Regions from separate parts of the Streptomyces sp. WMMB 714 genome, predicted to be linked through region 1. Evidence: riboswitches for the same ligand, from Rfam matches in the RefSeq annotation. Region 1 holds a riboswitch; each other region holds the start of a gene.
The links. Region 1 has a riboswitch for thiamine pyrophosphate ahead of thiO (glycine oxidase ThiO). Riboswitches for the same ligand answer to the same signal wherever they lie in the genome.
Positions count from the first base shown of each region.

Region 2: another riboswitch for thiamine pyrophosphate. It lies ahead of thiC (phosphomethylpyrimidine synthase ThiC); the one in region 1 lies ahead of thiO (glycine oxidase ThiO).
Region 3: another riboswitch for thiamine pyrophosphate. It lies ahead of H181DRAFT_RS15425 (thiamine ABC transporter substrate-binding protein); the one in region 1 lies ahead of thiO (glycine oxidase ThiO).

Region 1 covers NZ_FMHJ01000005.1:136,764-147,187, reverse strand. The annotation lists gene metF (methylenetetrahydrofolate reductase [NAD(P)H]) at 1-375, opposite strand, end outside; gene thiE (thiamine phosphate synthase) at 588-1,274, opposite strand; gene H181DRAFT_RS10795 (Rv2175c family DNA-binding protein) at 1,519-1,884, opposite strand; gene H181DRAFT_RS10790 (NAD(P)/FAD-dependent oxidoreductase) at 1,953-3,137, opposite strand; TPP riboswitch at 3,328-3,438, shown strand; gene thiO (glycine oxidase ThiO) at 3,436-4,725, shown strand; gene thiS (sulfur carrier protein ThiS) at 4,740-4,970, shown strand; gene H181DRAFT_RS10775 (thiazole synthase) at 4,977-5,837, shown strand; gene pknB (Stk1 family PASTA domain-containing Ser/Thr kinase) at 6,075-8,036, shown strand; gene H181DRAFT_RS10765 (transglycosylase SLT domain-containing protein) at 8,462-9,226, shown strand; gene H181DRAFT_RS10760 (deoxyribonuclease IV) at 9,231-10,103, shown strand; gene H181DRAFT_RS10755 (DUF4396 domain-containing protein) at 10,100-10,424, shown strand, end outside.
Region 2 covers NZ_FMHJ01000004.1:57,684-68,107, reverse strand. The annotation lists gene H181DRAFT_RS08040 (globin domain-containing protein) at 125-1,885, shown strand; partial or broken gene H181DRAFT_RS29830 (pyridoxamine 5'-phosphate oxidase family protein) at 2,305-2,865, shown strand; gene H181DRAFT_RS08030 (NUDIX domain-containing protein) at 3,811-4,335, opposite strand; gene H181DRAFT_RS08025 (peptidoglycan-binding protein) at 4,911-6,035, opposite strand; gene H181DRAFT_RS08020 (hypothetical protein) at 6,240-6,560, shown strand; gene thiC (phosphomethylpyrimidine synthase ThiC) at 6,698-8,548, opposite strand; TPP riboswitch at 8,541-8,684, opposite strand; gene H181DRAFT_RS08010 (YibE/F family protein) at 8,754-10,268, shown strand; gene H181DRAFT_RS08005 (DUF5326 family protein) at 10,228-10,424, opposite strand, start outside.
Region 3 covers NZ_FMHJ01000007.1:273,821-284,244, reverse strand. The annotation lists gene H181DRAFT_RS15435 (ABC transporter ATP-binding protein) at 1-586, opposite strand, end outside; gene H181DRAFT_RS15430 (ABC transporter permease) at 586-2,211, opposite strand; gene H181DRAFT_RS15425 (thiamine ABC transporter substrate-binding protein) at 2,313-3,389, opposite strand; TPP riboswitch at 3,385-3,505, opposite strand; gene rlmN (dual-specificity RNA methyltransferase RlmN) at 3,651-4,757, opposite strand; gene H181DRAFT_RS15415 (GNAT family N-acetyltransferase) at 4,969-5,436, shown strand; gene H181DRAFT_RS15410 (phosphatidate cytidylyltransferase) at 5,485-6,657, opposite strand; gene frr (ribosome recycling factor) at 6,710-7,267, opposite strand; gene pyrH (UMP kinase) at 7,427-8,194, opposite strand; gene tsf (translation elongation factor Ts) at 8,366-9,202, opposite strand; gene rpsB (30S ribosomal protein S2) at 9,413-10,315, opposite strand.

The DNA.
Region 1 (10,424 bases):
CCCGGGAGGGTCGCCCCGCACGGCGAGCACGTTGCGGATGCCCGCGTCCGCGTACTGGCCGATGACGTTGCGCAGTTCCGACCGCGAGTGGTTGACGGCGGTGAGGTGGGCGACGGGGGTGAGTGTGGTCTCGGTGGCGATCCGCTCGGTGTTGCGGACGGTGCCCTCGCGGGAGGAACCGCCCGCGCCGTAGGTCACGGAGACGAAGGTCGGCGAGACCGCCTCGATCCGGCGCAGCGCGTTCCACAGCGAGCGTTCGCCCTTCTCCGTCTTGGGGGCGAAGAACTCGAACGAGTAGGAGCACTGTCCGGTCGCGAGCAGGTCACGCACCGTGGTCGTACGGTCTGTCCTGGTAGCTGAGATACCGATGGCCATGCTTGAAGGCTATCGGCCTTGGCTAGAGGGCAACCCGCCGTCGCCTGCCGTAATCGCCTGTTCCGTCCTGCTCGGCGCCCACATGTCCGCGGAGCGGAACGTACGGGGGCGGGGCGGCTCGACTCCGACCGGGGAGCGGAGAAGCCGCAGCTCACCACCCGGACGCCGGCGTCCCGTCCCGCTGAGGCCCGGACGGGCGGCGCCCGTCGCCCCTATTCGCCGGACGGTCGCCGGCCGTCCGCTTCGACCCGTTCGCGCAGCCGCACGGACAGCGCCGCGGCAGCGGCCTCCGGGTCCTCGGCGCCCGTGAGGACCCGGACGACGACGACCCGCCTGGCGCCCGCATCGAGTACCTCGTCGAGGTTGGAAGCGTCGATGCCCCCGATCGCGAACCAGGGCCGCGCCGGTGCGAGGGAGGCCGTGTACCGCACGAGCGGCAGCCCGGGGGCGGGACGGCCCGGTTTGGTGGGCGTCGGCCAGCACGGGCCGGTGCAGAAGTAGTCCACGCCCGGTTCCTTGACCGCCGCGTCGACCTCGGACTCGGCGTGGGTGGAGCGGCCGATCAGCACGTCGTCGCCGACGAGGGCCCGTGCCGCCGGTACCGGGAGGTCCCCCTGGCCGAGGTGGAGCACTGCCGCGCCGGCGGCGTGTGCCACGTCCGCGCGGTCGTTGACGGCGAGCAGCTTGCCGTGGCGGCGGCAGGCGTCCGCGAAGACCTCCAGGTGCTCCAGCTCCTCCGCTGCCTCCAGCGACTTGTCCCGCAGCTGCACGATATCGACGCCGCCCCGCAGGACCGCGTCGAGGAACTGCGGGAGGTCGTCCTGCTCCTTGCGGGCGTCGGTGCACAGGTACAGCCGCGCGTCGGCGAGCTGCTGGCGTATGTCGGCGTCGGTGCTCATGGCGTACCCCTGGGGCGTACGGGCCGGACGGATCACCGGCCCGTACGCCCGTGGATCGGTTGACGGACGGACGGAGGGAGAGAGGACGGGTGCGGCCGCGGGGCCGCGGGACGTACCGCAGCGCATGGGCACTGCCGTGCGCCGCGCTGTGTCGCGCTACGCGGGCCCGGGGCGGTGGCGGGACCGCGGCCTGCCGGGGCGCCCGCTGCCCGGGCGCCCGGTCACACGGCCGTCCGGCGGCGGTTCACACGGCGAGGGCCTGGGCGCGGCGCTTCACCTCGGTCCCGCGGTTCTCACGGAGGGCCTGCGCCGGGGTGCCGGGCAGGCTCTCGTCCTCCGTGAACAGCCACTCCAGCATCTCCTCGTCGCTGAAGCCGTCGTCCTTGAGGAGGGTGATCGTGCCGACGAGGCCCTTCACGATGCGGCCCGCGCCGATGAAGTCGGCGGGGACCTGGAGGGTTCTCCCCTCTCCTCGGCGGACGGCGATCAGCTGGCCTTCCTTGACGAGCTGCCGGGCGCGGGTCACCGGTACGTCCAGCTTCTCCGCGACGTCCGGGAGGGTGAGCCAGGCGGGGACGAGAGCATCGGTTTTCGCATCAATCTCGGTCACGCCTTCCAGCGTGCCATCCCGGTGTGACAGTCACTACTGTGCGGCGGCCACTGCGCGGGCTTCTTCGTCTACTTGACGGCTTTCTTCAGCGGCGTTTCCGCGTCGGCCAGCACGTTTTCGTCGACCTTCAGCCCGCGTTCCATGATCTTTCTGCCCTGGGCGAGGTCGCGCGGGCGGCCCACTGCCAGCAGTGCGGTGAGAGATCCCTCACGCAGCCAGCAGACCGACCAGGCGGCCTCCGTCGGGTCGCCGCGGTAGACGGTCTCGTCCTCCGCCGCATGGTGTCCGGCGTACTGCACGAACCTGCCGAACTGCTCCGACCAGAAGTAGGGGACGGGGTCGTAGACGGACCGCTCCGCCGCACTGTCCGCGAAGCGTTCGGCCGTGATGTTCTCCGCAACCACGCGCGGCCCCTGCAGGGCGTTGTCCCAGTGGTGCACGAGCAACCGCTCGCCGTAGCGGGCGGAGGGGAAGGACGCGCAGTCGCCGACCGCGTAGACGTGCGGGGCGGAGGTCCGCAGCCACTCGTCCGCCCGGACAGCGCCGCGCTCGTCCAGTTCGACGGCGGAGTCGGTGAGCCAGCCGGTGGCGGGCCGTGAGCCGATGCCGACCAGCACGGCGTCGGCGTTCAGCCGCGTACCGTCGGCGAGCTGCACGGCACCGGGTTCGACTGCCCGCACGGCGACGCCTGTGCGCAGCTCCGCACCGCTCTGCGCGTACCAGTCGCGCATGTGCGACGCGACCTCCGCGGGCAGTGCGCCGGGCAGCGGCTGCCCTGCGGCTTCCACGACGGTGACGGCGCAGCCGGCTTCCCGTGCGGCGGTGGCGAACTCGGCGCCGATCCAGCCGGCTCCCACGACCAGGACGGTGCCCCGTGCGGCAAGCACGGGCCGGAGCCGGGCGGCGTCGTCCAGGGTGCGCAGCAGATGAACGCCCTCGACGCCATCGCTGCCGGGCAGTGTGCGCGGTGCGGCGCCGGTGGCGATGACGAGCTGGTCGTAGGGCACCTCGCCGGAGCCCGTCTCCACCAGCTGCTCGGACGTGCGCAGGCCGGTCACACCGCGCCCGAGTTCCAGTTCGACGTCGAGCGCGCCGAAGTCGATGCCGAAGGACGAGCCCTCCGCCTTGCCCAGCAGCACCGCCTTGGACAACGGCGGCCTGTCGTACGGCGGATGCGACTCGTCGCCGATCAGCCTGATCGCGCCGGGCCATCCACGCTCGCGCAGTTGGACGGCCGTCTGCGCTCCCGCCATTCCCGCACCGACGATGACGACCCGCTGGCTGCTCCGACTGTCGCTCACACGGCCAACTCTATTCCGCTGCGCGCACCCGGAGAGACGGCCACCGGGCGTCTGTCCGCACGGGGCAGCCCACAGTTGCGGGACGGCGCAGTACGCTGGCGGAGGTGCCTCCTGCGCGACGAGCAGGAGGCGGCCGAACAGAGACGACATACGCGGGAGTCCGGCGCACCGGGCTGAGAGGGAGGCGGGCGGCCTCCGACCGTACGAACCTGATCCGGGTCATTCCGGCGAAGGGAGACACAGCGTTTCCATGCGCCCCAGCAGCACACCGCAGACCGCCGGTTCCCCGCGTGACTCCGGCGCCGTCGCACGCCCAGAGGCCCGATCCACTGTCCGTGGCGAGGCGCACCCTGGTGGACGTCCCGACGTGGTGGTCGCCGGCGGCGGTCTCATCGGACTCGTCACCGCCTGGCGAGCGGCTCAGCGCGGCCTGGCGGTCGCTGTCGTGGACCCCGCACCGGGCGGCGGCGCCGCGCGTGTGGCGGCGGGCATGCTCGCCGCGGTCACCGAGCTGCATTACGGCGAGGAGGCGCTGCTCGGCCTCAATCTCGCCTCGGCCGCGCGCTATCCGGACTTCACCGCGGAACTCGAGGAGGCGAGCGGGGAGGAGACCGGGTACCGCGCCTGCGGCACCCTGGCCGCCGCCTTCGACGCCGACGACCGCGCCGCCCTGCGGGAACTGCACGCGCTGCAGCAGCGGTGCGGGCTGGAGTCGCAGTGGCTCTCCGGCAGGGAGTGCCGCCGGCTGGAGCCGATGCTCGCTCCGTCGGTGCGGGGCGGGCTGCGCGTGGACGGCGACCACCAGGTGGACCCGCGGCGGCTGGCTGCCGCGCTGCTGACAGCGTGCGAGCGGTCGGGGGTGCGCTTCGTCCGCGCGTCCGCCGCGCACCTGTCCGTCGAGCGCGACCGGGCGACCGGCGTGGTGCTGGAGGACGGCACTGTGGTGCGGGCCGCGCAGACAGTGCTCTCGCTCGGTTCGTACGCGGCGCGGCTGGAGGGGATGCCGCCGGACGTCGTTCCGCCGGTGCGGCCCGTCAAGGGGCAGGTGGTGCGGCTGCGCATGCCGCCGTCCGGTCACGGCCCGTTCCTCTCGCGCACCGTTCGCGCTGTCGTACGCGGCGGCCACGTCTACCTGGTGCCCCGCGCCACCGGCGAGCTGGTGATCGGTGCGACGAGCGAGGAGATGGGCTGGGACACGACCGTCACGGCGGGCGGCGTGTACGAGCTGCTGCGCGACGCCCACGAGCTCGTCCCCGGCCTGACCGAGCTGCCGCTGGAGGAGACCTGTGCCGGGCTGCGGCCCGCGTCGCCCGACAACGCGCCGCTGCTGGGGCCCACCGCACTGCCGGGCCTCCATCTGGCGGCCGGCCACTACCGCAACGGCGTCCTGCTCACGCCGGTCACGGGCGACGCCATGGGCGAGTTGCTCGCCACGGGCGAACTTCCCGAGCTGGTACGGCCGTTCAGTCCCACGAGGTTCACCCGGGAGCAACCGGACCACACACCGGGTTCCGTGCCCGCGCCCACCAGCAGCACGTGACAGGAGCTACCACCATGACGACCTCCGCGTCCCCCTCGGCGACCGTGACCGTGTCGGTGAACGGCGCGTCCCGCGACGTCGCCCGCGGTTGCACCCTCGGCGAGCTGGTCGCCTCGTTCACGGCGGCGCCCTCCGGAGTCGCCGCCGCCGTGAACGAGGCCGTCGTGCCGCGAGGAGAGTGGCCCGTCCGGGAGCTCGTACAGGGCGACCGCGTAGAAGTACTGACAGCCGTCCAGGGAGGCTGACCCGCCATGACAGACACCGCTTCCTTCACCCAGGCCGCGCCGGCCGCCCCCGCGCCCGCCGCACCCCCCGCCGGGGACCCGCTCGTCATAGGCGGCCGCTCGTTCACCTCCCGGCTGATCATGGGGACGGGCGGCGCGCCCAGCCTCGACGTGATGGAGCAGTCCCTGCTGGCGTCGGGCACCGAGCTGACGACGGTCGCGATGCGCCGCCTCGACCCGGGGGTCCAGGGCTCCGTCCTGTCCGTCCTGCAGAGGCACGGCATCCAGGTGCTGCCGAACACCGCGGGCTGCTACACGGCCGGGGACGCGGTCCTCACGGCCCGGCTCGCCCGTGAGGCGCTCGGCACCGACTGGGTCAAGCTCGAAGTGATCGCCGACGAGCGCACCCTGCTGCCCGACCCCGTCGAACTCCTGGACGCCGCCGAGACGTTGGTGGACGACGGTTTCACCGTGCTTCCGTACACCAACGACGACCCCGTGCTGGCCCGGAAGCTGGAGGACGCCGGCTGCGCGGCGGTCATGCCGCTGGGATCGCCGATCGGGTCGGGGCTCGGCATCCGCAATCCGCACAACTTCCAGCTGATCGCGGAGCGTGCCACTGTCCCCGTCGTCCTCGACGCGGGTGCCGGAACGGCGTCGGACGTCGCCTTCGCCATGGAGCTCGGCTGCGCGGCGGTGATGCTGGCCTCGGCGGTGACGCGGGCGCAGGAGCCCGTGGTGATGGCCGAGGCCATGAGGCACGCGGTGGCAGCCGGCCGGCTGGCCCGGCGGGCCGGACGGATCCCGCGCCGCCACTACGCCGAAGCGTCCTCACCCACGGAGGGCGTCGCCGCCTTCGACCCGGAGCGGCCCGCCTTCGGCGGCTGAGACCCGGGCAGACCTGGGGAAGGCCCGGGGAAGACCCGGGGAAGAGGGGCACGGGCGCCCGGGAGTCCCCGCCGTGCGGGAGGACACGGAATTCCATGCGGGATTCGGGACACACTTTCCGTATCTAAAACCCAAAAAGGGCAATACGGACTATTCGTGTCACCGTTCGGCTTCATTGCCCGTTCCGCGGCCCTCCACGGATTTTCGTCCGGTGCACGACTCGTAGACTCGTCCGCGATGGATACGAGCCTTCAGGACCACTCCTCCGGAGCGGCCGGGGAGACACCGCCGGTCGGCCAGGTGCTCGACGGCCGCTACCGCGTCGAGTCACGCGTCGCCGTCGGGGGCATGGCCACGGTCTACCGCGCCGTGGACCTGCGGCTCGACCGCGAGCTGGCCCTGAAGGTCATGCACCCCTCGCTCGCTGCCGACGCCTCCTTCGTGGACCGCTTCATCCGCGAGGCCAAGACCGTGGCCCGCCTCGCGCACCCCAACGTCGTCGGCGTCTACGACCAGGGCACGGACGGCACGTACGTCTACCTGGCCATGGAGTACGTGTCGGGCTGCACGCTCCGCGACGTACTGCGCGAGCGCGGCGCACTGCAGCCGCGCGTCGCCCTCGACATCCTCGAACCGATGCTGGCGGCTCTCGGCGCCGCCCACCACGCCGGCATGGTCCACCGCGACATGAAGCCGGAGAACGTGCTGATCGGCGACGACGGCCGCGTGAAGGTCGCCGACTTCGGTCTCGTGCGGGCAGTCGACAGTCAGACGTCCGTCGGGTCGGACTCCATCCTCGGCACCGTCTCCTACCTCGCCCCCGAGCAGATCGAGCAGGGCACGGCCGACACCCGTACCGACCTCTACGCGTGCGGCGTGATGCTCTACGAGATGCTCACGGGAGCGAAACCGCACGCGGGAGGAACGCCCGCCCAGGTGCTCTACCAGCACCTGCAGGAAGCGATGCCCGTCCCCTCGGCGTCCGTACCGGGACTGGCCCCGGGTCTGGACGCCCTGGTCGCACGGGCCACCGGGCGCGACCCCGACAGCCGCCCGTACGACGCGGGCGCGATGCTCTCCGAGACCCGCGCCATGCGGGCGCTGCTCACGGACGCCGAGCTGGACGCCGTCCCCCCGCAGGCCACGGGCGTCGGGACGGGCCACGCCGGGCCGGAGGAGCGTACGAGCGTGCTCCCCCGCCCCGCGGACCGGTACGGCTCCTACAGCCACGGCAACGACGACGACCTCAACCGCACCGCCCGCTTCGCCGCTCCCCCGCCGGACGACCCGCCCCACGCACACCAGGGCGGCCCCGGCGGACGGCGCGCCGGAGGGCGGGTCTTCCTCGTGACGCTCGCCGTGGTGCTGCTGATGCTGGTGGGAACGGGCGTCTGGTACATCAACTCCGGCCAGTTCACCCGCACTCCCGCCGTGCTGGACAAGACCGAGGCCGAGGCCCGGAAGGTCATGGACGGCTCCGGGCTCGACGTCAGGATCAGCCGCGACTACAGCGAGCGCGTCGACCGCGGGCACGTCATCGACACCAACCCGGATCCGGGCTCCCGCATCCGCAGGACGGGAACCGTCACGCTCGTCGTCTCGCGCGGCCCGGAGATCGTGAAGGTCCCCGACCTGGCCGGTACGCCGCTGGCCGAGGCGAAGAGCAAGCTCAAGCGGGCGGGCCTGGAGCCCGGCGTGGTGAAGCGCGAGTTCAGCGAGGACACCGCGCAGGGGGCCGTCGTCGGCACCCGGCCCGGCAGCGGCTCCGAACTGCGCCCCGGCAGCCCCGTGGCGCTGACCGTCTCCAACGGCACCCCGGTCGACGTGCCGGACGTGGTGGGGGACGACGAGGACAGCGCCCGCGAGGACCTCGAGGAAGAGGGGCTGAAGGTACGGGTCGCCGAGAAGCGCGTGTTCTCCGAGGAGGACGAGGGCGAGGTCGCCCGCCAGTCCCCGTCCGAGGGCAGCGAGGCGGCCGAGGGCGACACCGTCACGATCACGATCTCCAAGGGCCAGGACCTGGTGGAGGTCCCCGACGTGGAGGAGCTGGGCAAGGACAAGGCCCGCCGGAAGCTGCGGGAGGCGGGCTTCGACGTCACCGTGCGCCGCCTCTTCATCGGCGACAAGGTCTTCAACCAGTCCCCCGACGCCGGCGAGGAAGCTCCGCGCGGCTCCCGCGTGACCCTCTGGCTCCGCTGACCGAGCCCCCACGCGGGGAACGGAACGTACGAGCCCGCAGGGGAGGCACGCGCGAGACGCGGAAACGGGCGCGGAGCAGCAGCTTCCCGCCCCGTTCAGGCCCCGGGAGCAGCGGCCGGTTCCCGTCCGGGAGCCGGGAAAACCCCTCTCCGCATGTGACACCGGACATACGGCCCGGATCACGTACGAGGTCCTTTAGTGCCTCCGGAGCGCCCCATCTCGCGCGCGAAGCACGGGAAATGAGCTCCTTCCCCGCCCGGAACTCGTCCGGTGATAACGAGCCGGGATAGTACGTCACACCTTTGTGTTGTCTTTTACGAACCTCTAAGAATTGCCTTCGGTCGCATACGCCGGGGTCCCGAACCCGGCGTACACCGCCTTTCCCGGCCTCTGCGACGCACGCAATGTTGAAAGGTTCGCTCACAATGCCCAGCATTCTCGGCTACGTCCGCAACCCCAAGTTCACGCGTATCTCCGCCGCAGGTATATCGGCCGCCGGTGCGGCAGCTCTCGCGTTCACCGTCATTCCCGGCTCGGCGGACGCAGGCGACAAGTCCCAGTCGGCCGCCAAGAAGGTCACGGCCTCGCAGAATTCATCCAGTCCCGACTCGCCCCGGGACAGGGCCGAGCTGAAGGCCGCCAAGCAGGGCACCCTGGACTCCGACGTCCAGCGCTCGGGCGACGTCGTCGCGGCCCAGAAGGAGGGCGTGGCCAAGCAGAAGGCCGTGGCCTCCGAGCGCGCCGCCGCCGTCAAGGAGCAGGCCGACAAGAAGATCGCCGCCGCCGAGAAGGCGGAGAAGGAGCGCAAGGCCGAGGCGAAGGCCAAGGCCTCACGTGCCGCCAAGCGGGCCGCCGCCAAGCCGACCTACCCGAACAACCTGGACGGGTGGATCCGCGAGGCCATGGCCATCATGAAGAAGCACAACATCCCCGGCTCCTACGAAGGCATCAAGCGGAACATCATCCGCGAGTCCGGCGGCAACCCCAACGCCGTCAACAACTGGGACATCAACGCGCAGAACGGCACCCCGTCGAAGGGTCTGCTGCAGACCATCAAGCCGACCTTCGACGCCTACCACGTCGAGGGCACCTCCACCGACATGACCGACCCGGTGGCGAACATCGTGGCCGCCTGCAACTACGCGGCCGACCGCTACGGTTCGATGGACAACGTCAACTCGGCATACTGAGGGTGTGACGGACAAGCGACAGCGCAATCCCATTGGCGGCCACGTCCCCGTAGCAGGGGGGCTGGCCGCCTCTGGCATTTCCTATGCAGACGACATCGGCGCGGAAGCGGTTCAGGTATTCGTGGCCAACCCGCGCGGCTGGGCGACGACTTCCGGAAAGCCAGAACAGGACGAGAAATTCCGCGACGCGTGCGCCGACCGCGGGATCCCCGCATACGTCCACGCGCCCTATCTCATCAATTTCGGCTCGCACACCCAGGCGACCGCGGACAACTCCGTTTCCTCCCTTCGCCATTCACTGCGCCGCGGCCGGGAAATCGGAGCGCGGGGCGTCGTGGTGCACACGGGCGCGGCCACCGGCGGCCGGTCCCGCGAAACCGCCCTCGCCCAGGTGAAGTTGCTTCTCCGGCCGGTGCTCGACGACCTGACGGACGACGATCCGTGGCTGCTGCTCGAACCGACCGCGGGACAGGGATTCTCCCTCTGCTCCCAAGTCGGCGAGCTGGAACCGTACTTCGAGGCCCTCGGCCGCCATCCGCGGCTCGGTGTCTGCCTCGACACGTGCCACGTCTTCGCCGCCGGCCACGATCTGGCCGCTCCCGGCGGGGTGAAGCGGACGCTCGACGAGCTGGAGGCCGTGACGGGCCCCGGGCGTCTCAAGCTCATCCACGCGAACGACTCCAAGGACGTCGCGGGCGCGCACAAGGACCGGCACGCGAACATCGGCGCGGGCCACATCGGCACGGAGGCGTTCGCCGAGCTGATGGCCCACCCGGCCACCGAGGGCGTGCCTCTCGTCATCGAGACCCCCGGCCGCAAGGAGGGCCATGCGGCGGATGTGGCGCGGCTGAAGGAACTGCGGGAGGGCCGAGGATGACGCGGGAGCACACTCCGGCCCCCTGGGGGACGGCGGCACGGGCGACGCTGCACTGCCTCACCGGGTGCGCGGCCGGCGAGGTCGCCGGCATGGCCATCGGCACCGCGCTGCGCTGGCACGACGTGCCGACCATGGCGACGGCCATCGCTCTCGCCTTCGTCTTCGGCTACAGCCTCACCGTCTTCGCGGTGCTGCGTGCGGGACTCGGGCTGCGGGCCGCCGTCAAGGTGGCCCTGGCCGCGGACACCGTGTCGATCGTGGTCATGGAGGTCACCGACAACACGGTCCTCGCGCTCGTCCCCGGGGCGCTGGACGCCCACT
Region 2 (10,424 bases), on a different contig from region 1:
TATGGTCGAGTCCGCATCGTGCGGTACGTCAATCCGCTGCCGGTGCCCCGGGGTCGAATCACCGAAAACGTGCGAAATGCGTGACTGCGCAGATTGTCTGTAAGAGTTCGAGGCGAGGCAGACCATGACGACCACATCGGCCGGCAACGGTCCGTCCGCGGGGGACGGCGGAAGAGGCGACGGCAGAGAAGACGACGACTGGGGCTGGTTCAGCCGGCCGCAGCCGCAGGCCGGAAACCCGACCGCTGAACAAGGGACCACCTGGCACCAGGAGGAAGAGACGCGGGGGACGCGCCCCCGGGACAGTGCGGAAAGCAGCGCGGCGGGGCGGGCCACCGAAGCATGGGCCTCCCGGGATCAGGCCGGGCGCGAGCAGGCAGGACGGGAACAGGCCCCACGCGAGCAGGCCCCACGCGAACCTGGCCGTCAGCCCCTGAGCCCGGTCGGTCCGGTCGCCGCGAACGCCGGTCCCGGCGCGCTGCGCACCCGGCTCGCCGAGGCGCCCGGGCAGCCGGGAGCCACCGACGGCGGGGGTCTCGACGAGTTCGACGCCTTCGGCGGAAGCGGAAGGGACCGTCCGGCACCCGCGATCGACGTGCCCGCGATCGACGTGCCCACGCTCGACGTCCCGACCGTCGACGACGGCCTGGAACCGGCCCGCCGGCACCCCGACCCCGGAGCGCACCACGGGCCCGCGCCGGAGAGCCCGTCCTCCCCGGCGGCCGCGCCGGACGCCGACCCCGTCGAGTCACGCGACGCGATGCTCATCCGCCGCACCATGCAAGAGGTGGAACCCGTAGCCGACGCGGCGACCGCGTACTTCTACGCCCTGCTGTTCGTCGAGCACCCCGAGCTGCGCGAGCTCTTCCCGGCCTCCATGGACACCCAGCGCGACCGGCTCTTCCGCGCGCTGCTGACCGCCGTGCGCCTCGCCGAGGACCCCGACGTCCTCACCCGCTACCTCTCCGGACTGGGCCGCGGGCACCGCAAGTACGGCACCCGCCCCGAGCACTACCCGGCGGTGGGCGAGTGCCTGCTGGGCGCGCTCGCCCAGTACGCGCCCGGCACCTGGAGCCAGGAGACCGAGGACGCCTGGGTCCGCGCGTACACGCTGATCTCGCAGGTCATGATCGACGCCGCGGCCGAGGACGAGATGCGCGCCCCGGCGTGGTGGAACGCGCAGGTCGTCTCGCACGAGCTGCGCACCTCCGACATCGCGGTGATCACCCTGCGCCCCGACCAGCCGTACCCGTTCCTCGCGGGCCAGTTCACGAGCGTCGAGACGCCCTGGTGGCCGAGGGTCTGGCGGCACTACTCGTTCGCCTCCTCGCCCCGCTCGGACGGCCTGCTCACCTTCCACGTGAAGGCCGTACCGACAGGATGGGTCTCCAACGCGCTCGTCCACCGCGCCCGTCCCGGCGACGTGCTGCGGCTCGGCCCTCCCGCGGGCGGCATGACCGTGGACCACTCCACGGACGACGGTCTGCTGTGTCTCGGCGGCGGCACGGGGATCGCCCCCATCAGGGCGATGGTGGAGGATGTCGTGCAGCAGGGCCGCAGACGGCCCGTCGAGGTCTTCTACGGAGCGCGCAGCGATCACGACCTCTACGACCTGGAGACGATGCTGCGCCTGGAGGAGCGGCACGACTGGCTGTCGGTGCGGCCGGTGGTCGTCAACGGGCCGGGGGCGGGCCGTGCGCACGTCCTGTCCGGTCAACTGCCGGACGCCGTCAGGCAGTACGGCCCCTGGAACTCCTACGTCGGCTACCTGTCGGGCCCGCCCGGCATGATCCGCAGCGGCCTGGACGCCCTCGTCGAGGCGGGTGTGCCGGCCCACCGGATACGGCACGACGCGGTGGCGGAGCTGAACGTCGGGAGCGAGTAGCGGCGTCAGAAGGCAGTGTCCGGAGCACGGCACGCGGGACGTGCGCACACACCGCGCCCGCGGCAGCCAGAACCGCATAGGGCAGGCACGACAGCGACAGCAGGACAGCACGGCGGACTCCGTGCGCAGCAGAGCAGTTGGCAGAGGAAGGGGAAGGGGTCAGCGGCGTGGCAGAGGCTGATGGGGCACATCCTCGGGATGGCCAGAACGCGCGTGCGCAGCACGAGCACGAGAAGTCGGAAGCGCACTGGTTCGAGCGCCGTGACCGCCACGACCGAACGGCCTCCGGAAGCGGCCCGCGCGAGGAGGACGGCGCGGGAGCCCGGCTGAACGGGGACGGTGCGGTCCGCGAGGAACCCGGGCTCTTCGGCGGGCCGTCGCGCCCCGGCAGCGACGGTGAACGCGTGCTGCAGCGCCGGATGGGCACCACCGACCGGGCGGAGCGCTTCTACGACGAGCAGGTGCTGGACCGTCTCAACGAGCGGATGCGCGAGTTCGTGCAGCGCCAGGAGATGTTCTTCCTCGCCACGTCGGACCGCCACGGCGAGTGCGACAGCAGCTTCCGTGCCGGACCGCCCGGATTCCTCCACGTGCTGGACGAACGCACCCTGGTGTACCCGGAGTACCGGGGCAACGGCGTGCACGCCAGCCTCGGGAACATCGAGGAGAACCCGCACCTCGGCATCATGCTGATCGACTTCACCCGCGCCAGGATCGGGCTGCACGTCAACGGCCGCGCCAGCGTGCTCAGCGACGCGGAGATCCGCATGTCGCACCCGGAGCTGCCCGAGGACCCGGTGCCCGGGCGCAAGGCGCAGCTGTGGGTGCGGGTGGAGGTCGAAGAGGCCTACATCCACTGCGCGAAGCACATCCCCCAGCTGCAGCGCGCACCGAAGCGCACGGCCCGCGAGTGGGGGACGGACGACTACAAGCGCAAGGGCGGGGACTTCTTCGGCGCCGCACGCGACGCGCGCGAGCGCGGGGCCGCACACGCAACCTCACGCCAGGGCGCCGGAGCGCGCGAGCGCGTCCCGGCGGCGCGGACCGCGCAGGGGTACGCGGCGTCACGCGGGCAGCAGCAGACGCAGACGCCGCCGTCCCCGTACGACGAACTGCCGGGCTACGGGCGGGAAGAGGCGTACGAGTCCCGGAGCCACGGGGCGCAGGCCCACGAGTCCGGGGCCCGCGAGTCCCACGCGCCGGTGTACGGGGCCGGGTCGTCGGCCGCGGAGCCGGCGGGGGCGGGAAGCGCGTCGCCCGAGGCGGGAAGCGTGCCCGAGCCCGTGTCCCTGGCCGACACCACGGGCACCACGAGTGCTACGGACACCACGGGGACGGCGGCGGCGGACCCCGTCGTGCCCGATGCCGGGACCGGCGCGGCTGCCGTGACCGGTTCCGCATCAGGGAACGCCTCCGACAGCACGGCATCCGCCACGGGGACCGGGACGACGAGCAGCTCGTCCGGTACCGGCCTGCTCGGGAGCGACCGCGAATCGGCCTGGCAGCTTCCCGAGATGCCGCCGCCGCCACGGCTGCTGAACGCGCCCCCGGCCCAGCGCGGCGCCGGTTCCCAGCAGGGCGCCTCGGCGTACCCGGGGAGCTCGGACTGGCCTTCGTCGCTCTCCGCAGGTTTCGCGGCGACCTCGTCCCCGGCGCAGGGCGCGCCGACTGCCGCAGACGGGGCGTCCGGAGCGATCGCCGCACGAGGGGCGGCAGCAGGGGTACGCGGTGCCGATCCGCACGCCTGGCGGCAGGAGGCGGAGGCGGCGCTGGCCGAGGCGCAGCGACGCGGTGCGGTGAGTGGACAGGGCACGTTCCAGGGCTGGTTCGGCTGAGGGCCTGACCCGGCCGGAGGGCCCGCCCCCGGCGGAGGAGCCCCGCGGACTGCGGTCTGACGGCCGGACTGCCCGTCGGCCGTGGGCCGTTCACCCCAGATCGGGTGCCAGAAGCGCCAGGACGCCCTCGATGTTCCGCTCCAGGTAGGAGCGGAGCGCCGGCGGCACGACGTCGACGGAGGTCACGCCTTCGCGGGTGAACGGCACCCGCACGATGTCGTACTCGCCGCTCGGCTCGTCCACTTCGGGCCCGTGCCGGCGGGAGAGGTCCATGGACACCAGCCGGCAGACGAAGAAGTGCTGCACCTTCACGCCGCTCTCGCCGCTCTCCGTGGTGTGGGGCACCGTGTCGACGAAGGCGGGCACCACGTCGGTGACCTTGCCGCCGAGTTCCTCGTCCACCTCGCGGTGCAGCGCCTCGACGACGGTGCGGTCGACCCCCGGTTCGACGCCGCCGCCCGGCGTGATCCAGTACGGCTCCAGCCCGGGCTTGGTGCGTTTGATGAGGACGAGGTGCGGAGCGGCCGGAGCAGGGCCGCCGGCGGAACCGGTGCCGCCGCAGTCGAGCAGGACCGCGCGGGCGGTGCGTTTGACCACGTGACGTTCATGGGCCATGGATGAGGTCTGGCCCGCGGTGGGACGCGTCAAACTCCTCCGCCGGGACGCCCGTCGTACGCCGCGGCCCGCGCGGCGGCGCAGGACCGGCCCCGCCGCGGATGCGGAACGTCGGCCAAAATCTCCTCAGAGCTATATCGATAATGTCGCGACAGTCACTGGACATCGACGCAGAGTCAACTAACCTGGTTTTGAACGGTTCTTCGCGCGTTGAACCGTGGAACCGGGCGGTTCGAGGCATGAGGGGGGAGCCTCGAACCGCCTGTTGCGTGCGGGGCGCGGGTGCCTCGGCGTATGCCTGATGCGGGGCGCAGCGCGCAACCGGCCGTCCGGAGACTTGCGGCAGTGGTCACATGCGTGGCTCCCGTTCAAGAGCCCGTCCCCTGACCGTGGTTGACGCGTCGAAGGCGTACCGCCCCGCTTCCCGGCCACCGCGAGCGCGTCGCCCGAAGGCGTCCACGTGAGTGCGGTGACGCGGTCGGTGCGTCCGTCCAGGGTCCGCACGTGCCGGCTGTGAACCCGGCCGCCCTCCGGTCCGCCCTCCTCCGGGGTCGCCTCCGGGCCGCCCTGCGGCCCTACTTCTCCGGTGTCTTCTCGAACTTGTCGCACTGCCAGTCGCGGAAGTCGCGGTGCTTTTTCCACATGCGGTGCGCGGCCTTGATGTTCCATTCCGGGTCCAGGGCCTTTCGCGGTGTGCCGCCCATCTGCTCGACGCGGGCCTCGTAAAGCTGGAAAACCCCCCAGTTCCGGGTTCCGTTGTTGTTGGAGAGGATGTACAGCGGGTCCAGATTCGACTGGCAGCGGGCTATTGCCACCGCGCGGTCCGGTGCTTCTTCGAATACTTCGCGAATTCGCTTCTCGACGCGCTCCTCGGACCAGCTTCTGAGGTGCGTCCTTTCTTCGTAGAGTGCCCGTTTCGTCGTGTCGTCCACGACTCCGTTCGGCGTTATTCCGGCAAGGACCTGGAATGCGATGACGCGTCTCAGCGTCTCGGGCCCGAACGAGTCGTCCACGGCCAGTTCACCGCCCGCCCGCTTGAGCAGGAGCTGGACCTCCCGTACGCACTTGTCGTTCTGGCGGCCGAGGTTTATCGGCCCGTCGCAGGTGTCCGCGAAGAGCGGGCGGGAGCGCTCGTCCCGTCCGCCGTCGCTCGCGAGGCCGATTCCGACGGCGACCGCGGACACGAGGGTCACGGCGGCCGCCGCGATCAGCGGACGCCGGAACCGGCGCGAGGCAGGGGCATCCGCGGACGGTTCGGACGCGGACGGGGGGCCGGCAACTAAGGCGGCCGGCTGTTCCGCCACCGCCTCCGCCACCGCCTCCGTTGCCGCCTTCTCCGCTGTCTCCGTCTCCGCTGTCTCCGCCGGGGCCGCCGCCGTCACAGCCGCTGCCGTCGTCGCGGGCCTCCGCCCCCCGGGCTTCTTCTCCCCGATCCGCTTCTCGGCCGTCTTCGCCTCGGCCCATCTCGCCGCCCACTCCTGCCTGTCGCCGCCCAGGGCCGCGGCGATGTCCACCGCGTTGACCTGCTTGACGAGCACTTCCTGCTCGATCAGCCGATGAGCGGTGTCGTGGCTGCAGTGCGCGTCGTTGCCGATCTTGCGGAATGAGGGATTCCCGGCGCCGGCCCGCAGCGCCCGGATGTCACGGAAGAAGGCCGCCCGGACCTCGTGCGCGTCCGGTTCGTCATTGTCGTCGACCATCTGCACCCACTTGAACGGAATTGGCCTCTGCGAATCGGAACCTCGCCTGCCACGGGCCGGAACCGGTGTCCGAGGATATCCGAAGTTCTCCGAAAGCGTCCGGACTCCTGGCCTTCCGGTATCCGCGGCTGAGACGGTCCTCTGGCACGGGCACCAGACTTCATCGAATTCCTGGCCGTGGGTCCAGGGGAAAAGGAGTGCATTGTGAAGAGGATTTTCAAGCGGCTCGCCGTCTCCACCGCAGCCGTCGGGGTACTGGCATCGGGAATGGTCGTCGCCGGCACATCGGAGGCCGTGGCCGCGGCGCCCTGCGGACTGAGCTACACGGTGGGCGACGTGCCGGGCGGGCCCCTGAAGGTCGTCTACTACGACATCCGCAACTGCCACAACAAGGCGGTGAAGCGCAAGTTGGATCTCGCGGGTACCACTGACGAGGACTGCCTCACCATTCCCGCCGGACAGACGGTTTCCAGGGAGCGCATCATCGCGGGCTGGGCGGGCGTGCGGGGCATCAAGCCCTGCTGAAGCCCGTCCGACAGCCCCTGGGAATCGAACTGTCGGCGTCGCGCCCGGAGTTCAGAGCGCTGCCGTGACCGTCCTCCCGCAGAACCGGCCGCCCCGTTCGTTCGAGACGGGGCGGCCGGCCTTCCACCCGGGTTCCGTCAGCGCTCGGTCAGGGGCAGATAGACGCGGTTGCCGCCCTCCGCGAACTCACGGGACTTGGCGAGCATGCCTGCCTCGATCTCCTCCTGCCCGAGAGGACCTTCCTCACCGCCGCCGGGGCCGAACCGCTCGTTGATGTCGCGGCTGATCTTCATCGAGCAGAACTTCGGCCCGCACATCGAGCAGAAGTGGGCGACCTTCGCCCCCTCCGCGGGCAGCGTCTCGTCGTGGAACGACCGGGCGGTCTCCGGATCGAGGGCCAGATTGAACTGGTCCTCCCAGCGGAACTCGAAACGCGCGTCGGAGAGAGCGTCGTCCCAGTCCTGGGCGCCGGGGTGGCCCTTTGCGACGTCCGCCGCGTGGGCCGCGATCTTGTACGTGATCACGCCGGTCTTCACGTCGTCCCGGTCGGGCAGACCCAGATGCTCCTTGGGCGTGACGTAGCAGAGCATCGCGGTGCCCCACCAGCCGATCATGGCGGCGCCGATGCCGCTGGTGATGTGGTCGTAGCCAGGGGCCACGTCCGTGGTGAGCGGGCCGAGGGTGTAGAACGGCGCCTCGTCGCAGACCTCTTGCTGGCGGTCGATGTTCTCCTTGATCTTGTGCATGGGCACGTGGCCCGGGCCCTCGACCATGGTCTGCACGTCGTGCCGCCTGGCGATGCGGGTGAGCTCTCCCAGCGTCTCCAACTCGGCCATCTGCGCGGCGTCGTTGGCGTCGGCGACGCAGCCGGGTCGCAGCCCGTCACCGAGGGAGAAGGTGACGTCGTAGGAGCGCAGGATCTCGCACAGCTCGGAGAAGTGCGTGTAGAGGAAGCTCTCCTCGTGGTGCGCCAGGCACCACGCGGCCAGGATCGACCCGCCCCGCGAGACGATCCCGGTCCTGCGGCGTGCCGTCAGCGGGACGTAGCGCAGCAGCACCCCGGCGTGCACCGTCATGTAGTCGACGCCCTGTTCGCACTGCTCGACGACGGTGTCCCTGTAGACGTCCCATGTCAGCTCCTCCGCCTTGCCGTTCACCTTCTCCAGCGCCTGGTAGAGCGGCACCGTGCCGATGGGGACGGGGGAGTTGCGCAGCACCCACTCGCGGGTGGTGTGGATGTTGCGGCCGGTGGACAGATCCATGACCGTGTCGGCGCCCCACCGGGTCGCCCACGTCATCTTCTCCACCTCCTCCTCGATGGAGGAGGTGACGGCCGAGTTGCCGATGTTGGCGTTGACCTTCACGAGGAAGTTCCTGCCGATGACCATCGGCTCGGTCTCCGGATGGTTGACGTTGGCGGGCAGGACGGCACGGCCCGCGGCGATCTCGTCGCGTACGAACTCGGGCGTGCGCTTCTCGCGGATCGCCGCGTACTCCATCTCCGGCGTGACCAGGCCGCGCTTGGCGTAGGCGAGTTGGGAGACGGCCTCCCGGTGGCCGCCGGACCGTGCCCGGCGGGGCCTGCGGGCGCGGCCGGGGAAGACGGCGTCGAGTCCGTCGAGCCCGGCAGATTCGCCTCCGCCGCCGACGCGGCCGCGCGGGACGGCGCCTCCCCGTGGAGTGGTGTGCCTGATTCCGTCGTCCTCGGGCCGCAGTTCACGGCCCGCGTACTCTTCCGTGTCGTCTCGTTCGATGATCCAGTTCTGGCGCAGCGGGGGAAGGCCGCGGCGCACGTCGGTTTCGATGGCGGGATCGGTGTACGGCCCGGACGTGTCGTAGAGCGTGACGTCCTTGCCGTCGGTGAGGTGCACGCGGCGGACCGGGACCCGCAGGTCGGGGCGCGAACCGCTCAAGTAGCCCTTGTGCCAGCCGAGCCCGGTGGGCCCGGACGCGGCGGACGAAGGCGTGTGTGCATCCTGCATGGTCATGCGACCAACTCCCTACGCCGGCATTACCCGGTAACAGGTTCGGCGGTCGGCGCAGCCTTCTCCGTTTCCGCGCGAACGGCTGTACGGAAGTCAGCGCCCTCTCAGCCCCGTGCTCGGAGCTCCCGCGATGTGCAAAGGCGTACTCACGCTAGTGCTATGGCAACAGGACTGACCAGAGCGCCTCCGGTATTGCGATGATCGGGGCGTGACACCGACACCTCCGTTCCGTCCCGGCAGCCCCGCCGGAAACACGGGACACGATGCTGAAGGCCCGGACCGCGGCCCCGCCCGCGCCGGCCTCCGCGACCGCTCCTCCGCGGATGCTCCCGCCCCCGCCCCCGCGAGCGGCCACGCCCACAGCCACGGCCACTCTCACGGCCACGGGCCCCCTGCCCCCGTCTCCCGCCACCTGCGGAAAGTCATCGCGGCGGTGCTCATCCCCTTCGCCGTCGCCGTCGCCGCCGGCCTCGTCTCGCTCTGGCCCGGCGGGGTCCCCGGCCACGACGAGGACACGGGCCTCGGCTTCGACCGGCCCACCCTCGCGGCACGCGTCACGGCGGTGAAGGTCGTCGACTGCAAGGACGTGAACGTCCGGCCGCCCACCGGCCAGCCCGGTCAGCCGCCCGGTGAGTCCGGCGCGCAGGGGCGGGCCGGGAAGGGCGACGCCTGCCGCAAGGCGACCGTCGAGGTCGCCGAAGGCAAGGACAAGGGGGACACCTTCACCGAGGTCGTGCCGCCCGACGCCACCCGCACCTACTCGGCCGGGCAGGACGTGGTGGTGGCGTACGCGGCGAACGCCCCTCGCGAGCTGCGCTACAGCGTCGTCGACGTCGACCGGGACGTCCCGGTCGTGCTGCTGGCGGGCGTGTTCGCGCTCTTCGTCGTACTCGTCGGAAGGATGCGCGGCATGCTCGCGCTGGCCGGTCTGGCCGTGAGCTTCGCAGTGCTGTCGTTCTTCATCCTGCCCGCGATACTGCAGGGTTCGAATCCGCTGGTGGTGGCGGTCGTCGGAGGCAGCGCGATCATGCTGACGACGCTGTACCTCTGCCACGGGTTCTCCGCGCGTACCTCCGTGGCCGTGGTCGGGACGCTGATATCGCTGCTGCTCATCGGCGTGCTCGGCTCGCTCTTCATCGACTGGGCACGGCTCACGGGCAACACCGACGACCAGACCGGCCTCGTCCACGGTCTCTTCCCCGGCATCGGCATCCAGGGTCTGCTGCTCGCGGGCGTACTGATCGGCTCGCTGGGCGTGCTCGACGACGTGACGGTGACGCAGACGTCAGCCGTGTGGGAGCTGAAGCAGGCCGATCCGGGGGCGGGCTGGCGGAAGCTGTACGGCGCGGCCATGCGCATCGGCCGCGATCACATCGCCTCCGTCGTCAACACGCTGGTGCTGGCGTACGCGGGTGCCGCACTGCCGCTGATGCTGCTGTTCTCCATCGCGCACAGCAGCGTCTCCACGGTGGCGACGAGCGAGGTCGTGGCGGAGGAGATCGTCCGCACCCTCGTCGGCTCGATCGGCCTCGTCGCGTCCGTCCCGGTCACGACGCTGCTGGCGGCGCTCGTGGTGTCCGCGGACCGCCGGGGCACCGTCCCGGCAGCGGCCGGGGCGGCGGGCGGCGCCTCCCCGGCGCCCGCGGCCGCTCACGCGGGGCGCGAGGGTGCGCCCGCTCCCGTCACCAGTCGTCGCGGCGGGAGGAGGAGGAAGCCGAAGTGAAGTGCCGCACGACGTAGATGAGGCCGCCGACCAGAGCGGCGAAGATCAGCAGCTTGAAGAGGAGCCCGACGAGGAATCCGACGACGCTGAGGATCAGGCCGCCGAAGACAGCGACGGCGATCAGCGGGATCGCGACCCACTTGACCCACCACGGCA
Region 3 (10,424 bases), on a different contig from region 1:
ACGCCTCGCCCTGGTCGTGGGTGACTGCCAGAACCGTGCTGCCCAAGCGGTCGAAGAGCGCGCGCAGTTCGACGACCAGCCGTTCGCGCAGCACACGGTCGAGCTGGCCCAGCGGCTCGTCCAGCATCAGCAGATCAGGCTGGGGAGCCAGCGCGCGGGCGAGGGCGACGCGCTGCTGTTCACCACCGGACAGTGTGGCGACAGCGCGCTGTTGTGCACCGGGAAGTCCGACCATCTCCAGAAGTCCGGTGACGCGTTCCGCGGTCTCTGATCTTGCGGCGTGCCGCATCCGCAGACCGAACGCGACGTTGCCCTCTACGTCCCGCTGCGGGAACAGCTGATGGTCCTGGAACATCAGGCCGACCCCGCGCTTGTGCGGCGGAGATTGTGTCCGGTCCCGCCCCGCGAGCCATATCCGGCCCGTGTCGGGCTGCTGCAGGCCGGCCACGACGCGCAGCAGCGTGGACTTGCCGCTTCCGCTCGGTCCCAGCACGCACACCGTCTCGTGGTCGTCGACTTCCAGGTCCACGGCGTCCAGCGCTCGCACACCGCCGAAGCTGACGGTCACACCGTCCAGTCGCAGCATCAGAACTCTCCCGAACGGTCGGTGCGGATGCGCTCCAGCACCAGCAGGGTGCACATGCAGACCAGCATCAGAATGGTGCTCATGGCCATCGCCTGCCCGTAGTTGACCTCTCCCGCCCGGCCGAGGAAGCGGGCGACAGCGACCGGGAGCGTGGGGGCGTCCGGCCGGGCGATGAAGACCGTCGCGCCGAACTCGCCCAGCGAAACGGCGAAAGCGAAACCGGCAGCCACCAGTACGGCCCGTCGCACCAGGGGCAGATCGACCTCTCGCCACGCACGGAACGGTGAGGCTCCCAGTACGGCAGCTGCCTCACGCAGCCGCACGTCGACTGCTCGCAGCACCGGCAGCATCGTCCGCACGACGAAGGGGATCCCCACCAGGGACTGCGCCAGCGGAACGATGATCCAGGTCGCCCGCAGGTCCAGGGGCGGTTCGTCGAGAGCGATGAGGAAGCCGAATCCGACAGTGACAGCGGAGGTGCCCAGCGGCAGCATCAGCATGGAGTCGAATCCCCGCACCAGCCGCTCGGTGACTCGGCCTGCCCCGCGCACCGTCAGAGCGGCTGCCGCAAGACCGCCCACGGACAGGGCGATGAGGGTGGCGACAGCCGCATAGGCAAGAGAGTTGCCGATCGCGGCTGCGGGGGCGACCGTGAACGTGCCGCTGCCGGCTGCCGACCCGAGTGCGCGGAAATGCTGCAACCCGTAGCCGTGCGGGCCGTCGAGCGAACGCTCCACCAGGATGCCCAGGGGCACGAGAACCAGCAGCGCGACCACACCCAGCACCGCCACCAGCAGCGCCCACTGGCCGCCGCTCCGCGGACGTTGAGCAGTCTGCGCCGCGGGCACCATGCTCAGCGACGCGCGCCGCTTGCGTACGGTCCTTGCGTGAGCGGCGAGCAGCACGGACACGGCAGCGAACTGCACCAGTGTCAGCACCGCCGCGGTCGGCAGGTCCAGCAGAGCCGCTGTCTGCCTGTAGACCTCGACTTCCAGAGTCGCGAAGCGCGGCCCGCCCAGTACCTGGATCACGCCGAAGGAGGTGAAGGTGAAAAGGAAGACGATCAGTGCCGCCGCCGCGATCGACGGTGCCAGCGCTGGAAGGGTCACGCGCGCCCACGCGGCGAGGCGCCCCGCGCCCAGTACACGGGCAGCCTCTTCCTGCCGTGGATCAAGCTGCGACCACAGGCCGCCCACTGTCCGGACGACGACGGCATAGTTGATGAAGACGTGGGCCAGCAGGATCGCCCACACGCTGGTGTCCAGCCGGACGCCGAACCACTCGTCCAGTGCCCCACCACGCCCCAGAAGAGCGAGGAAAGCCGAACCGACCACCACTGTCGGCAGGACGAACGGAACCGTGACCACAGCGCGCAGCATTTGCTTGCCGGGAAAGTCGAACCGCGCGAAGACGTACGCCCCGGGCAGAGCGATGGCGAGCGTGCAGACAGTGGACGCAGCCGCCTGCCACACGGTGAACCACAGCACGTCCAGCACGTCGGGATCGGTCAGCACCTGTCTGACCCGGCCCAGATGCCACTGTCCGGACGTCCGCAGGCCCCGGCCGACGATCGCGGCCACGGGATAGGCGAACAGCACCCCGAAGAAGACGACCGGCACCACCATCAGACAGAGCGGCAGCGCCCTCCCCAGGCGACGCCGGGCTCTGTTGTCGGCCGCCCGCTCTGCCCCGGCAGTCGCGCTGTCCGGTCGGCCCTCGGACAGCTCTACTTCACGACGAGCGACGTCCACGCCTTGACCCACTGTTCGCGGTTTTCGGCGATCTCCGACGGGTCCATGGCCGCAGCGTCCTCGACCGAAACCCCGTACTTCGTGAACAGCTCCGGCAGGTCGGCGTCTTCACGGACGGGGTTGACGAACATCTGCAGCGGCAAGTCCTCCTGGAAGGTCTTGCTCAGCATGAAATCCAGCAGCGCCTTGCCGCCTTCAGGGTTCTTCGCCCCCTTCAGCAGTCCCGCGAACTCGGTCTGCTGGAAACACGTCTGTTCGGCTATCCCCGTGGGTGCCTGGGCAGGCAACGGCTTCTTGCCGAGGACCTCGACGGGCGGGCTGGAGGCGTAGGAGACGACGAGAGGCCTGTCGCCCTTGCCCTTTCCTCCGTTCGATCCGCTGAAGCGGTCGTTGTACGCCTGCTCCCAGCCGTCGACGACCTCGACGCCGTTGGCCTTCAGCTTCTTCCAGTAGTCCTTCCAGCCTTTCCCGTACTCGTCGACGGTGGCGAGCAGGAAGCCCAGCCCCGGCGAGGAGGTTGCGGCGTTGGAAGTGACCAGCAGGTTCTTGTACTCCGGCTCGGCGAGATCGGCCAGGCTCTCGGGTGGGTCCAGCTTGCGCTTCTCGAAGTAGCTGCGGTCGTAGTTGACGCAGATCTCGCCGGAGTCGACGGGAGTGACCCGGTGCCGACCGCGGTCGAGCTGCAGTTCGCGGGGGACCTTCTCGAGCCCTTCGGCCTCGTAGGGGTTGAAGACGCCCTCGCCGAGCGGCCGGGAGAGCAGGGTGTTGTCGACCCCGAAGAAGACGTCTCCCTGCGGGTTGCCCTTGTTGAGCACCGTCTGGTTGACGGCGGAACCGGCGTCCCCGCCTCTCAGGACCTTCACCCGGTAACCGCTCCGAGAGGTGAACTTCTTCAGCACCGACTTCGAAACCGCGAAGGAGTCGTGCGTGACGAGGGTGACCGTCTTGCTGTCCTCACCACCCGAGTCGGTACTGCTGCATGCGGTCGAAAGCCCCAGGAGGGCGATCACGGCGGTGACGGCGGCAGTTGGGCGCAGGGCGTGCTTGCTCATCGGCTCATCGACTTCCTACCCGGCATGACCCGGGCGAGGTTCGAGGGTCTGCGGCCGCCCGTCTTCGTACGAGCGTCCGCACTCTCAGCGCTGTGTGCGCTCCCCTGTCGGCTGTTGTTGATCCGAGCCCGGCCACAGATTGATGTGCCTGCGACAAGACTCCAGCTTGAAGGCTATCAGCCTGATGCTTACCGGACGCCGGTGCTGGTGACGGTCACCGTCCCAGCAGGCTCGCTGCCGGAGGGACGCGCAGTCGCGTACCTAGCGCTCCGTGGCGGCCAACTGCCCGCACGCACCGTCGATTTCCTGCCCGCGAGTGTCCCGGACAGTCACCGGCACGCCATGCGTCTCCAACGCACGCACGAACGCGGCCTCGTCCTCTGGACGGGACGCCGTCCACTTGGACCCCGGCGTGGGGTTGAGCGGGATGAGATTGACGTGGACGGGCTTGCCCTTGAGCAGCCGACCCAGCAGGTCGGCGCGCCACGCCTGATCGTTGATGTCCTTGATCAGCGCGTACTCGATGGACACCCGGCGAGCCGACCTGGCCGCGTACTCCCAGGCGGCGTCCAGCACCTCCCGGACCTTCCACCTGGTGTTGACGGGCACGAGGGTGTCGCGCAGCTCATCGTCCGGCGCGTGCAGCGAGACGGCGAGACGGCACTTGAAGCCCTCGTCGGCGAAGCGCAGCATCGCTGGGACCAGGCCGACCGTCGAGACGGTGATGCCGCGCTGGGACAGTGCGAGGCCGTCGGGCTCCGGATCGGTCAGCCGCCGGATCGCTCCGACCACGCGCTTGTAGTTGGCCAAGGGCTCGCCCATGCCCATGAAGACGATGTTGGAAAGCCGCGCGGGGCCGCCCGGGACCTCGCCGTCACGCAGAGCCCGTACGCCGTCCACGATCTGGTGCACGATCTCGGCCGTGGACAGGTTGCGGTCCAGCCCCGCCTGCCCGGTCGCACAGAACGGGCAGTTCATGCCACAGCCCGCCTGCGAGCTGATGCACATGGTGACCCGGTCCGGATAGCGCATGAGCACCGACTCGACGAGCGTCCCGTCGCGCAGCTTCCAGAGGGTCTTGCGCGTGGTGTCGTCGTCGCAGCTGATGTGGCGGACGACCTGCATCAGCTCGGGAAGGAGCTCAGTGGACAGCTTCTCGCGAGCCGCGGCGGGAATGTCCGTCCACTCGGAGGGGTCGTGGGCCAGCCGCGAGAAGTAGTGCTGCGAAAGTTGCTTCGCACGGAAGGGCTTCTCGCCCAGCTCGGCGACCGCCGCGCGACGCTCCTCCGGAGCGAGATCGGCGAGATGCCGCGGCGGCCTGGTGGTTCCGCGGGGGGCGACGAAAGTGAGTTCTCCGGGCTTCGGCATAGCCGTATCAGTGTCGCAGACGGGTGACGGTGCCCCTGGCCACAGCGGGGTGCGGACGGTCACCATCGGGCATGATCTGTCAGCGTCGGCCAGAGAAAAACGGCAGGCGAGCCGTCGTCGAAGTCTGGTGAGGTGGCCGAGTGGCGCCCGGGAGTCGCCGCCGACCCTGCGGCTCGCGGCGCCGCTGATCGAACTCAAGACGGGAGTGCCCATGCTCATCAGATCGGCCGAGGCACACGAGGCTGAGCTTCTGACCGGACTGGCGCTCCGCTCGAAGGCGTACTGGGGTTACGACGACGCCTTCGTGGCCGCGTGCAGGGAAGAACTGGCCGTCCGCCCCGACGAGGTGGCAGAGCGGCGCATGATCGTAGCTGAGCACGATGGCGTCGTAGTCGGTTTCGCATCCCTCGACGGGGAACCTCCGAAGGGCGCCGTGGGCATGATGTTCGTCGACCCGGAGTTCATCGGGCGAGGCGTCGGCCGTCTGCTTCTGGAGCGGATTCTCGCCACCGCGCGACAGGCCGGATTCCCGCGTCTGACCATCGACGCGGATCCGAACGCCGAGGCCTTCTACCTTGCGATGGGCGCAGTGCGGGTGGGGACGGCACCGTCGGGTTCGATTCCCGGACGGGTACTGCCCCTGCTGGAGCTCGCTGTCGACGAGCCGGCCGCCACGTGAGCGAACGACCACGCCAACCGCGACGGGACGCGGGAGCGGTCGCGAACGTCAGCCGTTGCCCACGAAGATCACGAAGAGCAGCCAGACGACAGGCGCCGTCGGCAACAGCGAGTCCAGACGGTCCATGATGCCGCCGTGCCCCGGCAGCAGAGTCCCCATGTCCTTGATCCCGAGGTCACGCTTGATCATGGACTCGCCGAGATCACCCAGCGTGGCGCTGACAGCTACCACCAGCCCCAACAGGAGGCCCTGCCACCAACTGCCGTCCTCGATCAGGAACTGCATGCACAGCGCACCCGCAGCCATGGCGAAGGCGATCGCTCCGCCCAGCCCTTCGCGCGTCTTGCCGGGGCTGATGCTGGGGGCGAGTTTGTGCGTACCGAACCGCCATCCCACGGCGTACGCCCCCGTGTCGCTGACGACCGTCAGCAGCAGGAACGTCAGTACGCGCCACGGCCCGTCCTCTGCGGCGAGCATCAGCGCGACGAAGGTAGCGAGGAAGGGCACGTAAAAGGTCGCGAAGACGGCTGCCGTCACGTCCCGCAGATACTCGTGCGGCGACTCCGTCATGCGCCAGACGAGGACGGCGAGGGAGGTGAGGGCCATGGCGATCCATGCGCCCTCCGGGCCCCGTACGTAGCCCGCGATGACCATCGCGGCGCCGCCCACCGCGAGAGGCACCAGAGGAGCCCGGATCTCCTTGCGCTCGGTGAGCCGTGAGGTCAGCTCCCACAGTCCGACGACGACGGCGACGACGATGACGCCGAGGAACACCGGCTTGTAGAAGAACAGCGAGACGAGGATGACGGCGCCCAGGCTGACGCCGACCCCTATGGCGGCGCGCAGGTCGCGGCCGGCGCGCTTCTTGCCCCCCATCGGGGCGGGGCCCGGGTCGGAGGACTCCGAGGCGGGGCGCTGTCCGTACGGATCACTTCTGTCGCCGCCGGCACCGGAGGACGACGCGGACCCGCCGGCTCCGCCAGAGCCGTGGGGGCCGCCTGAGCCGGATCTGCCACGGCCGTGGCCGCTGCCGTGACCACCCGGGTCGGAGACGATGGGCATGGGCCGAGTCTGCGACACACCACCGCTCTCGTGCGCGGAAGCGCTACCCGTGCCGTGCGGAAAGGCTCCTCCCGCAAGACCGCCCGGGACGCTTCCCTGACCGGGTGATCCCCGGAAACCTGCGCGGGGCGGCGGGGCTCCCCAGGATGAGTCGTTCACAGATTGCAGCCTCAGACCTCGGACGGATCACGGACACACCGACGGGTGACGTTCAGACCTCGAGCAGCTCGGCTTCCTTGTGCTTGAGCAGCTCGTCCACCTGGGTCACGTACTTGGCGGTGGTGTCGTCGAGTTCCTTCTCCGCACGGCGGCCTTCGTCCTCACCGACGTCGCCGTCCTTGATGGCCTTGTCGATGGACTCCTTGGCCTTGCGCCGGACGCTGCGGATCGAGATCTTCGCGTCCTCGCCCTTGTTCTTGGCGACCTTGATGTACTCCTTGCGGCGTTCCTCGGTCAGCTCGGGGAACGTCACCCGGATGATATTGCCGTCGTTCGACGGGTTGACGCCCAGGTCGGAGTCCCGGATCGCCTGCTCGATGTTGCGCAGGGAGCTCTTGTCGAACGGTGTGACCACCGCCATCCGCGGCTCTGGCACCGAGAACGACGCGAGCTGGTTGATCGGGGTCATGGTCCCGTAGTACTCGGCCACGATCTTGTTGAACATCGCCGGGTGGGCCCGGCCGGTGCGGATCGCCGCGAAGTCCTCCTTGGCGACCACGACCGCCTTCTCCATCTTCTCCTCGGCCTCGAGGAGGGTCTCTTCGATCACCACGTGCTCCTGATTCGGTGAATGAGCTCTGCGGATAAGCCCTGTGTCCTGCACGGTGTCCGACCGGCAGGCGGTTGTCCATCCCCGTACAGGACCGTTGCTACGGCGCCGAGTTGCCGAAGACGCCGAGTATGCAACGCGGTCCGCGGGGGACGAACGTCAGCCCCTCGTACCCTGGTTGCTCACCAGGGTGCCGATCTTCTCACCCTTCACGGCCCTCGCGATATTGCCCTCGGCGAGAAGCTCGAAGACGAGGATCGGCAGTTTGTTGTCACGGCAGAGGGTGACGGCCGTGGCGTCGGCGACCTTCAGATCGCGGGTGATGACTTCGCCGTACTCGAGGGCGTCGAACTTCACCGCGTCGGGGTTCTTCGCGGGGTCGGAGTCGTAGACGCCGTCGACGCCGTTCTTGCCCATGAGCAAGGCCTCGGCGTGGATCTCCAGCGCACGCTGTGCGGCAGTCGTGTCCGTCGAGAAGTACGGCATGCCCATGCCGGCGCCGAAGATGACGACGCGGCCCTTCTCCAGATGCCGCACCGCCCGCAACGGGATGTACGGCTCAGCGACCTGGCCCATCGTGATCGCCGTCTGGACGCGGGAGTCGATCCCCTCCTTCTCCAGGAAGTCCTGGAGGGCGAGGCAGTTCATGACCGTGCCCAGCATGCCCATGTAGTCGGACCGCGCGCGGTCCATCCCCCGCTGCTGCAGCTCGGCGCCCCGGAAGAAGTTGCCGCCGCCGATGACGACCGCGAGCTCGGCGCCGTCGCGCACGACAGACGCGATCTCGTGCGCCATCTTGTGCACGACGTCGGGGTCGACACCGAGCCCCCCGCCGCCGGCGAACGCCTCGCCGGAAAGCTTCAGCAGGAAGCGTTTTCGGCCTTCTCGGCCCCTGCCTGTGCCGTTGCTGTCGCTGTCCTTACCCATGCGTACTCCTCGTGCACATACGAAGGAGGCCACTGCCGTCGGATCCTCGCGGTCCTCGATGCGGCAATGGCCTCCTCGTCACAACTGCCCTGTTCCCGACCTTAGCGGGCGCGTGCCGGATACGTGGCCCGGTGGTCCGTGCGACCGGCATGCGTTCGGAAGGTGGGAGCGTCAGGCGCCGACGCGGAAGCGGGCGAAGTGCTTCAGCGTGACCCCGGCCTCGTCCAGAACCTTCTGGACGCTCTTCTTGTTGTCCTTCGCGAAGGGCTGGTCGAGCAGGGTGTTCTCCTTGAAGAACCCGTTGACCCGGCCCTCAACGATCTTGGGCAGCGCCTGCTCGGGCTTGCCCTCCTCGCGCGCGGTCTCCTCGGCGATGCGGCGCTCGTTCTCCACCGTCTCGGCCGGGACGTCCTCACGGGTGAGGAACTTGGGGGCGAAGGCGGCGATGTGCTGCGCGACGTCCTTGGCGATCTCCGCGTTCTCCTTGTCCAGCTGCACCAGGACGCCGACCTGCGGGGGCAGGTCCGGGCTCGTGCGGTGGAGGTAGGAGGCGACGAAGTCGCCGGAGTACTGCGCGAAGCGGTCCAGGACGATCTTCTCGCCGAGGTTGGCGTTGGCCTCGTCCACGTACGCCTGCACGGTCTTGCCGGGCTCGATCTCCGACGCCAGCAGCGCCGGGGTGTCGGCCGGGGAGCTGGCTGCGACATGCGCGGCGACGGCGTCGGCGACAGCGAGGAACTTCTCGCCCTTCGCCACGAAGTCGGTCTCGCACTTCAGCTCGACGAGCACGCCGGAGCTGTTGTCGTCCGCGATCCGGGCCACGACAGCGCCGTTCGACGCTGTGCGGCTCTCGCGCTTGGCGACGCCCTTCTGGCCCTTGACGCGCAGGATCTCGACGGCCTTGTCGACGCTGCCCTCGGCCTCGTCCAGCGCCTTCTTGCAGTCCATCATGCCGGCGCCCGTGAGCTCACGGAGCTTCTTGACGTCGGCGGCGGTGTAGTTCGCCATTGTGGGTTTCCTTCTGTGACCAGGCCCCGTTCCGCGCTCGGCGCAGTTGCGGGGCTCGTCCGTCTTGAGGTCTGTTCCGGCCGGTTGAGACACCTGCGCCCGGTGCCGGGCGAGGCGGAGTCGCAAGCTGTGCGTCTCTCCTCATGAGGCCGTCAGGGCCGGCGCACGAGGGTGGCGGCGAAGGGATGCCTTCGCCGCCACCCCGTGGCGTCAAGCCTTCTCGGCAGCCTTCGGCTCGGCGGCTTCCGCGGCCGGCTTCTCCTCGGCCTTGGCCTCGGAGTCGGCGGGCTTGGCCTCAGCCGGGGCCTCGGCGGTCGCCTGGGCGTCGGCCTTCTCGCCCTTCTCACCCTCAAGGAGCTCGCGCTCCCACTCGGCCAGCGGCTCGGCGGCCTTGTCGCCGCCCTTGGCCGCCTCGGCGGCGCCGGAACGGGCGATGAGGCCCTCGGCGGCGGCGTCGGCGATCACACGGGTGAGCAGGGTGACGGAGCGGATCGCGTCGTCGTTGCCCGGGATCTTGTAGTCGACCTCGTCGGGGTCGCAGTTGGTGTCCAGGATCGCGACGACCGGGATGTTGAGCTTCCGGGCCTCGCCGACCGCGATGTGCTCCTTCTTGGTGTCCACGATCCAGACGGCGCTGGGCACCTTCTGCATCTCGCGGATACCGCCGAGCGTCTTCTCCAGCTTCGCCTTCTCGCGGGAGAGGACCAGGAGCTCCTTCTTGGTGAGGCCGGAGGCGGCCACGTCCTCGAAGTCGATCTGCTCCAGCTCCTTGAGGCGCTGCAGCCGCTTGTAGACGGTCGAGAAGTTCGTCAGCATGCCGCCGAGCCAGCGCTGGTTCACGTAGGGCATGCCCACGCGCGTGGCCTGCTCGGCGATGGCCTCCTGGGCCTGCTTCTTGGTGCCGACGAACATGATGGAACCGCCGTGCGCGACGGTCTCCTTGACGAACTCGTAGGCGCGGTCGATGTACGACAGCGACTGGAGCAGGTCGATGATGTAGATGCCGTTGCGCTCAGTGAAAATGAAACGCTTCATCTTCGGGTTCCAGCGGCGGGTCTGGTGCCCGAAGTGGACGCCGCTCTCCAGCAGCTCCCGCATCGTGACGACGGCCATGGCCGTTCTCCTCGGTTTACTCGGTTGTCGTCAGCGACGGCCGGGACGGCCATCGCTTGCCTGACGCCTCTGTCGCGCTGTGCCCTGAAGAAGCCCTGTGAGAAGGCCC